One region of the Agarivorans gilvus genome, then DNA from elsewhere that is predicted to be linked to it. Evidence: predicted binding sites of a transcription regulator. Region 1 holds the regulator's gene; each other region holds the start of a gene.

The links. The regulator sigma-54, encoded in region 1, starts transcription at its own class of promoters, with help from an activator protein. The targets are predictions, from matches to a motif close to GTTGGCACGNNNNTNGNNT.
Region 2: the regulator sigma-54 is predicted to act here: its motif matches at 1,532-1,550, upstream of nifB (nitrogenase cofactor biosynthesis protein NifB).
Region 3: the regulator sigma-54 is predicted to act here: its motif matches at 1,634-1,652, upstream of glnA (glutamate--ammonia ligase).

Annotation. Positions count from the first base shown of each region.
Region 1 is NZ_CP013021.1:1,926,751-1,929,933, reverse strand. It holds gene ptsN (PTS IIA-like nitrogen regulatory protein PtsN) at 20-463, opposite strand; gene hpf (ribosome hibernation promoting factor) at 472-759, opposite strand; gene AR383_RS09025 (RNA polymerase factor sigma-54) at 784-2,286, opposite strand; gene lptB (LPS export ABC transporter ATP-binding protein) at 2,342-3,067, opposite strand; gene lptA (lipopolysaccharide transport periplasmic protein LptA) at 3,070-3,183, opposite strand, start outside.
Region 2 is NZ_CP013021.1:419,579-422,761, forward strand. It holds gene nifA (nif-specific transcriptional activator NifA) at 1-1,436, shown strand, start outside; gene nifB (nitrogenase cofactor biosynthesis protein NifB) at 1,586-2,884, shown strand; gene AR383_RS01995 (4Fe-4S dicluster domain-containing protein) at 2,884-3,150, shown strand; gene AR383_RS02000 (nitrogen fixation protein NifQ) at 3,159-3,183, shown strand, end outside.
Region 3 is NZ_CP013021.1:2,381,338-2,384,520, forward strand. It holds gene typA (translational GTPase TypA) at 1-1,395, opposite strand, end outside; gene glnA (glutamate--ammonia ligase) at 1,740-3,146, shown strand.

The DNA of each region.
Region 1 (3,183 bases):
CCTAATTAAGCTTAGAGTATTAGGCTACCATGATGTTGTATAGCTCGTCATCACTTTGTGCGCAGCGAAGTTGTTTACATATTTGTTTATCGTTAAGTTTTTCAGCAACTTGAGACAGGGTGTTGAGGTGTTGCTGACACTGGTCTTCGGGAACCAATAAGGCGAAGATTAAATCGACGGGTTGATTATCGATGGAGTCAAAGCTGATTGCAGGATCGCAGCGTAAGAAAACCGCAGTGGCTTGGTGTTCACTAGCAATTCGCCCATGGGGAATCGCAATACCTTGGCCAATACCGGTGCTGCCCATTTTTTCTCTGTTTAACAAGCTCTCAAAAATACTCTGAGCAGTCATGTCTAATTGACTGGCTGCCAGTTCGCTAATGATTTCAAGGGCGCGTTTTTTTGAGGAACATTGAACTGCACGTTGCGTGCAGTTCAAATTTAGTACTTTATTTAGTTGCATTAGGGTGACTAGTGTTTAGTGAGTTTTTCTTTGTGTTTGATAACCTGGCGATCAAGTTTGTCGATCAGGCTATCAATGGCGGCGTACATGTCGGTGTGTTCTGAAGTGGCAAACACTTCTCCACCATTTAAATGCAGGGTGGCTTCAGCAATCTGATTCAGTTTCTCCACATTTAAGATGACATGAACATTGTTTATTTGTTCGAATCGTCGGGTTAGTTTGGCAAATTTAGTGTGGACATACTCTTTTAAAGACTCAGTTATTTCTACGTGGTGTCCGGTAAGATTAATTTGCATAGATTTCGTCCCCTGTTATTGGCCTTAGATAAGGCTTTTTCGTTGGTTAGAAGGTGGAATTGCTAACGACTCTCGGTATTTAGCAATGGTACGTCTTGCCACCTTGATCCCCTGATCTGCCAAAATATCAGCAATTTTGCTGTCGCTAAGCGGTTTGTTGCTGTTTTCGGCAGCTACCAGTTTTTTAATTAGTGCCCTAATTGCGGTAGAAGAGCATTCGCCGCCGCCATCAGTGGTGACGTGGCTAGAAAAGAAGTATTTCAATTCAAAAATACCACGAGGCGTATGCATAAATTTCTGAGTGGTAACCCGAGAAATCGTAGATTCATGCATTTCTACAGCTTCTGCGACATCGTTCAATACCATTGGTTTCATTGCTTCTTCGCCGTACTCAAAAAAGGCTTGTTGGTGATGAACAATGCAGTTGGATACTTTTAATAAGGTTTCGTTACGGCTCTCAATGCTTTTGATAAACCATTTGGCTTCTTGCAAATGGCTGCGAATAAATTGAGTATCGTTGGCGTTGGTTGAGGTTTTACTGAGCGAGGCGTAGTGAGAATTGACGCGTAATTTAGGCATCGCATCAGGATTTAGTTCAACTACCCATCGCCCTTGGCGCTTAATCACTGATACATCCGGAATCACATATTGTGCTTGGTTGGGTTCAACCGCATTACCTGGGCGTGGTTCTAGAGTATGAATCAAACGCATTACTTCGCGTAATTGATCTTCTTTCAATTTGGTTTTACGCGACAATAAACGAAAGTCGCGATTAGCCAAGACATCAATATGATTGGTTACGATGTCTTTGGCTTCTTTTAGCCAAGGGGTATCTTCGGCAAAGCGGCCTAATTGAATCATTAAGCACTCTTGAAGAGAGCGAGCGCCAATGCCTACAGGGTCGAAGTGTTGAACACGTTTTAATACCGCTTCAATTTCATCAAGCTCGACGTCTAAATCGTTAGTTTCACTGGCACGTAAGCCTTCCAACAATTGTTCACAATCTTGGGTTAGGTAGCCGGATTCATCAATCGCATCAATAATGGCTAGCGCAATCGCTTGGTCAACCTCACTAAATGGGGTGAGTTGCATCTGCCATATTAAGTGGTCTTGCAAGGATTCTACGGTTTCACCTTGAAACAGCATATCGCTGTCTTCACTCACACCGCTACTGCCTGAGCTGGATGGCCCTGAACTGGCACTGTAAATATCGTCCCATGTGGAATCAACGGGTAAGTCATCAGAAACAGTGTCTTGGTTAATCGCATCGCCTGCTTCTAACTGGCTATTATCCACTTCGTTGTTTACACTGTTATCATTAGTTTTGTCATTAAGGGATTGAGCTTCATTAGCATCGTTGTCACTGGCGTGTGACTCATCCGCTTCGAGCAGGGGGTTGCTTTCCAGCGCCTCCTGAATTTCTTGCTGCAAATCCAGTGTTGAAAGCTGGAGTAAGCGAATCGCCTGTTGTAACTGAGGGGTCATGGTCAATTGCTGACCAAGACGCAACTGCAAAGATGCTTTCATTAACTGCCGCTGTTCCTTCTTCTTATTGTATTGTGTTTTTTTACTTGCACTTTAACTATAGCTTGAATTGTTCACCGAGATAAACTCGTTTCACGTGTTCATTTTCAAGTATTTCTTCAGGTTTCCCCGAGGCTATCAATTCGCCTTGGCTAACGATATAGGCATGTTCACAAACATCGAGAGTTTCTCTCACATTGTGATCGGTGATCAATACTCCAAGACCACGATCACGCAGGTGTTCAATAATCTTTTTTATATCGATAACAGAAATAGGATCCACGCCAGCAAAGGGTTCGTCAAGCAAAATAAACTTTGGAGCGGCGGCTAGAGCACGAGCAATTTCAACCCGGCGGCGTTCCCCACCAGACAGGCTCATGCCAAGATTTTTTCGAATGTGACCAATATGGAATTCCTCTAACAGGTCGTCCAAGGCCACTTGCTGTTGTTGTTTATCGAGATCTTTACGAGTTTCTAAGACCGCGAGTATATTTTTTTCCACAGACAAACGTCTAAATATGGAGGCTTCTTGAGGCAGGTAGCCAATCCCTTTTCGGGCACGGCTGTGCATGGCGGTGCTGGATAAGTCATCATCATCGATTAAAATCCGGCCATGATCTCGGGGAACCAAGCCCACGACCATGTAAAAGGTAGTGGTCTTACCTGCACCATTGGGGCCGAGCAAACCAACAATTTTACCGGTTTCAACGTTGAGACTTACGTCTTTTACTACCTTGCGACCCTTGTAGCTTTTGGCTAGGTTTTCAGCAATCAATGTACTCATCGTTACTGTTGTTCCTGTGGCGCAATTTCGTTGAGTTGTTGCGGTAAGAAAATGGTGGTGACGCGACTGTTTTCATCACCCTGTGCCACCATTTCTTGTTTATCGATGCTGTATTT
Region 2 (3,183 bases), 1.5 Mb from region 1:
AGGTATTACAGGTATTGCACGACAAAGCGATGTTGCAACATGCCATGTTGGCCTTAATGGAAGAAAACGAGCAAATGCTCACCATCGATACTGTTCACTCTCCTAAGCTGGAAGGCTCGAACATGCCTAATAATGTGCGTTATCGTGCCGGCGAGGGCATTGTGGGTACGGTATTGAGTCAGAAACAGCCGATAGTGTTAAGTAAGGTGTCTAATGATTTACGCTTTGCCGATAAGTTAGACCTTTACGCCTTGGACTTACCCTTTATTGCGGTTCCGATTAAGAAAAATGCCGAGGTACTAGGGGTATTGGCGGCCCAGCCTTTATTGGATGATCCCAGTAAGCTGCCGCTATTTACTCGCTTTCTAGAAATGACCGCCAATTTGATTGCTAAAAGTGTCTTGCTGGCGAAAGACGTGGCGGTACAAACCGATCAACTACAAGCCGAGCGAGACCGGCTACGCCGCAAGGTAAGAAGCAACTACTCCATGGACAACATCGTGGGTCATTCACGGGTGATGCGCCGCGTATTTGAACAGATCCGCTTGGTGTCTAAGTGGGATAGTACGGTATTAATTCGTGGTGAATCGGGTACTGGTAAAGAGCTGATTGCCAACGCCATTCACTATAACTCACCACGCGCCACTGGGCCGTTTATTAAGCTTAACTGCGCCGCCTTGCCCGACAACTTGTTAGAGTCGGAGCTGTTTGGTCATGAAAAGGGCGCCTTTACTGGCGCGGTGAAGCAGCGAAAAGGGCGTTTTGAAATGGCCGACGGCGGCACCTTATTTCTAGATGAAATTGGCGAAATTTCAGCAGCCTTCCAAGCTAAGTTACTTAGGGTACTGCAAGAAGGAGAGTTTGAGCGGGTAGGTAGCACTCAAACCCTGCACGTGGATGTGCGGATTTTGGCCGCCACCAACCGCAACCTTGAAGAGGAAGTGAAACAAGAGCGCTTTCGCGAAGATTTGTATTACCGACTGAATGTAATGCCGATGTTCCCGCCGCCGTTGCGTGAGCGTATTGAGGACTTACCCGATTTAGCAGAGTTTCTATTAGAGAAACTGTCTAAGCAGCAACGCCGCGAGTTGTCTTTAACCGACAGCGCTATTCGTATGATGATGGCCTACGACTGGCCCGGTAACGTGCGTCAGCTTGAAAACATGCTGGAGCGAGCATCGGTAATGAGCGAAAGCGGCATTATTGATCAAGATTTGATTGTCTTAGATGGGCTAGATGGGCCTAAATTTGCGCCCAGGGCGCCAGTGGAAAAACCGATGGTTGAACATTCTGATATGGATGAGCGAGAACGGGTGATAGCGGCCTTAGAGCAAGCGGGTTGGGTGCAAGCCAAGGCTGCTCGGCTGCTAAATATGACACCACGGCAAATTGCTTATCGTATTCAAACCATGAACATCAACGTACGTCAAATGTAAACCTTTGGCTGTCGGATTTGCGACAAACCCGACAGCCAATTTCCTTCCGCTACAAAGTAAACCACCGTAACTTATTGTTTTATATAAATATGGCCACTGGTACGTAGATTGCAACTCAGTCATGTAAAAGGTTAACAGGGAAGCTTTATATGACTATTCAAGCACTCGGCGAGCAGCCCAAGGATACAAAAACTCAAGAGCAAGCAGCCTTGGTTGAGAAGCATCCTTGCTTTTCTAAAGAAGGGCATCGTTATGCCCGAATGCATTTACCGGTAGCGCCGGCATGTAATATTCAGTGTAACTATTGCAACCGCAAATTTGATTGCAGCAACGAAACTCGCCCCGGAGTGGTCTCTAAGTTGTTGTCGCCAGCCATGGCTGCTAGACGTTTCCAAAAAGTGAAACAGCACGTACCGGAAACCCAAGTAGTGGGTATTGCAGGGCCAGGTGATCCTTTAGCTAATCCAAAAGCTACCTTGGCTAGCCTAAAAGCCATTGCTAAAGTGGATAGCGAGGTACATTTATGTATTTCTACCAACGGCTTGGCTTTACCCGACCAATTAGACGATTTAATTGCGGCTGGAGTAAAACACCTCACCATCACCATCAATTGTATCGATGCTGACATTGGTCAGAAGATTTACCCTTGGGTGTATTTTAATCAGCAACGACTACGCGGAAGAAAAGCAGCGCAAACGCTGATCGATCGCCAGTTAATCGGTTTAGAGGCGGCGATTAAAGCGGGTATGTTGGTGAAGGTAAATACGGTATTGATTCCAGGAATTAATGATCACCATATCGAAGCTCTTGCCGAAGAGCTAGGGCGTTACGGAGCCTTTATTCACAACGTAATGCCGCTGATTTCTGACCCCGCTCATGGCACCTATTTTGGCTTGATGGGACAACGCGGCCCCACTAAAGAAGAACTAGATAACGCTCGAGCGCTGGCTGGGCAAAGTATGAGCCAAATGACCCATTGCCAACAATGTCGTGCAGACGCTGTGGGTAAACTGGGCCAAGATATTGATATAGCGGCTTTAGAAAACCCGACGGCCAATACTAGCAAGCCGCTGCATATCGCGATTGCCACTAAGAGCAAGCTGCTTATTGATCAGCACTTTGGCCATGCCAGTGAATTTAGCACTTACTTAGTGAGTGCCGATAGCATTGAGAAACAAGCTGACTTTAGCTGGCAGCAATACTGCTCGGGTAGCGACGAATGCGAGCCAGAGAGCCAACAAAAAGATTTGTCTGCGCTTAATCACTTCGACCAAATCTTATGTAGCCGTATTGGTTTAGCCCCTAAACAAGAGTTAGCCGAGCTAGGGGTTGAAGTGGTCACTCAATACGCTCTGCGTGACATTGAGCAAGCCTTAAGTGCGATTCAACAGCAGTTGCAAGCACAACGCAGCAAAGCATCACCTTGTAGTGTAGGGGAGTGTGGATAATGGCCTTATCAATTACTAAAGCCTGTATTTCTTGTTACGCCTGTAAAGAGGTGTGCCCTCAGGGAGCGGTATCGAGTGCTGGTGCTAAGTTTAGCATCATTGAACACCGCTGTAACGAGTGTAAAAGCCTCGGTAAGGGGCCACAATGTGCGCAGATTTGCCCGGTAGAAACAGCCATAGTCGACGCCCAAGGTGAAGCACTGAACCCGCCAGGTTCATTAACCGGCTTACCGCAAGACCCTAATGTGATTGCCTTTTCGAGCTAGGAGGAACTATGGAACATCAGTTACTAGAAGCCG
Region 3 (3,183 bases), 450 kb from region 1:
AAGCAAACCAGAACCCGAAGTTAGGGTCATGAACTCGGTTTGGAAACCAATTAAGCCACGCGAAGGAATCATGAAGTCCATACGCACGCGGCCTTTGCCGTCTGGTGCCATGTCGGTTAACTCACCCTTACGTAAGCCAATTTGCTCCATGATGCTACCTTGATGCTCTTCTTCCACATCGATGGTCACCACTTCATAAGGTTCTTCTAACTTGCCATCTACGGTGCGAAGAATTACTTCAGGGCGTGATACCGCTAGCTCAAAGCCTTCACGACGCATGTTTTCAATCAGAATACCTAGGTGTAGTTCACCACGACCCGATACACGGAATTTATCAGGATCATCAGTTTCTTCTACACGTAGCGCTACGTTATGTACTAGCTCCTGTTGTAAACGCTCCAAAATATTACGTGAAGTCACGTATTTGCCTTCTTTACCGGCAAAAGGAGAAGTGTTTACTTGGAAGGTCATGGTGACGGTAGGCTCATCAACTGACAAGGCAGGCAAGGCTTCTACATTGCTTTGGTCACAAATGGTGTCAGAAATTTTCAGCTCACCTAAACCAGTAATAGCAATAATATCACCGGCATTGGCTTCAGCGACTTCGTGACGCTCTAGACCTAAGTAACCCAATACTTGGCCCACTTTACCGTTACGAGTTTTACCGTCGGCACCCACTACGGTCACTTGTTGGTTAGTTTTCACCGAACCACGTGATACACGGCCCACACCAATTACACCTACGTAAGAGTTGTAATCAAGCTGAGAGATTTGCATTTGCAGGCCTTCACCGCTTTTGGCTTCTGGTGGTGCAACGTTATCCACGATGGCTTGAAATAGTGCTTCCATGTTGTCGGTTTGTACGCCCTCTTCAGAGCTAGCCCAACCATTCAGGGCTGAAGCGTAAACCACTTGGAAGTCTAACTGCTCGTCAGTTGCACCAAGGTTATCGAATAAATCAAATACCTGATCCATTACCCAGTCAGGGCGAGCACCGGGCTTATCGATTTTGTTAATCACCAAAATCGGTTTTAGACCTTGCGCAAACGCTTTTTGAGTTACGAAACGGGTCTGTGGCATTGGGCCTTCTTGGGCGTCTACCAACAACAATACCGAATCAACCATAGACAATACGCGTTCTACCTCACCACCGAAATCAGCGTGTCCAGGAGTATCAACGATATTGATGTGGTAATCATTCCACTCAATCGCCGTATTCTTGGCCAAAATGGTAATTCCACGTTCTTTTTCAAGATCGTTTGAGTCCATCACTCGCTCTTCCGCATCTCCACGTGTTTGCAGAGTGCCCGATTGCTGCAATAGTTTGTCTACCAAGGTAGTTTTACCATGGTCAACGTGAGCAATAATGGCGATGTTTCTTAACTTATCTAGCACGGCTTTCAGCCCTTCATAAAGTGAGGTAAAAAGAAAAAGTGCGCTATTGTACATATAAACGACAAATTCTCATAGTTTTAAGTTGATCACGGTTTTTAATTCAGCCGAATAGGGTATTATATTGCCAGCTAACAACTTAATGCACCAAAACGGACAGACACAGCACCATAGTAGTGCAACGAATTGCACTATATTGATGCCTCTCGCGTCAATCATTAATAATTTCAATGATTTACGTCTTGGCATAGTTTTAGCTTGATGCAAAACAACGACGATTATTCGTAAAAATAAATACTATTAAATCGATTGAACCATCAATTTTGATGACACCGGAGGTTAAAAACATGTCTGCAGAAGTTTTAGCTTTGCTTAAAGAGCAAGAAGTTAAATTTGTTGACCTACGCTTTACCGATACTAAAGGTAAAGAACAACACGTATCTATTCCATCGCACCAAGTTGACGAAGATTTCTTCACCGACGGTAAAATGTTTGATGGTTCTTCAATTGCTGGCTGGAAAGGCATCAACGAATCAGACATGGTACTAATGCCTGACGCTGCAACTGCCGTTCTTGACCCATTCACCGAAGAAACTACCTTAAACCTTCGTTGTGACGTATTAGAGCCTGCTACTATGCAAGGTTACGACCGTGACCCACGTTCAGTAGCCAAACGTGCTGAAGAATACATGCGCGCTTCTGGTATTGCAGATACTGCTTACTTCGGTCCAGAGCCAGAATTCTTCTTGTTTGACGACGTTAAGTACAAAACTGACATGTCAGGTTCTATGTACAAAATCGATGCTGACGAAGCTTGCTGGAACTCAGACAAAGCTTTCGAAGACGGCAACACTGGTCACCGTCCAGGCGTGAAAGGCGGTTACTTCCCAGTAGCTCCTGTTGATTCTTCTCAAGACATTCGTTCTGCAATGTGTCTAGTAATGGAAGAAATGGGCCTAACTGTTGAAGCTCACCACCACGAAGTAGCGACTGCTGGTCAAAACGAAATCGCAACTAAGTTCAATACCATCATTGGTAAAGCTGACGAAACTCAAATCCTTAAGTACGTGATCCACAACGTTGCTCACGCTTACGGTAAAACAGCTACTTTCATGCCTAAGCCTGTAGTTGGCGACAACGGTAGTGGTATGCACGTTCACCAGTCTATCTGGAAAGACGGCGAAAACTTATTTGCTGGCGACCTATACGGCGGCCTATCTGAAACTGCTCTATTCTACATTGGCGGTATCATCAAACACGCTAAAGCATTGAACGCGTTCACCAACGCTTCAACTAACTCTTACAAGCGTTTGGTACCTGGCTTCGAAGCTCCAGTTATGTTGGCTTACTCTGCACGTAACCGTTCTGCTTCTATCCGTATTCCAGTAGTTCCATCTCCAAAAGCTCGTCGTATCGAAGTTCGCTTCCCTGACCCAACAGCTAACCCATACCTAGCATTCTCAGCTATGTTGATGGCTGGCCTAGATGGGATTAAGAACAAGATCCACCCTGGCGATGCAATGGATAAAGACTTGTACGACCTACCAGCTGAAGAAGCAGCAGCGATTCCACAAGTGGCAACTTCTCTAGAAGATGCATTGAAAAACTTGGACGAAGACCGTGCCTTCTTAACTGCTGGCGGCGTATTCTCTGATGACTACATCGATTCTTACATCGAATTGAAAGCTGCAGACATCGAGCGTCTAAACATGACAACTCACCCAGTTGAGTTCGAAATGTACTACAGTGTATAACTAAGTAAAACGTTACTTAGCTTGAAAAACCCGCTTT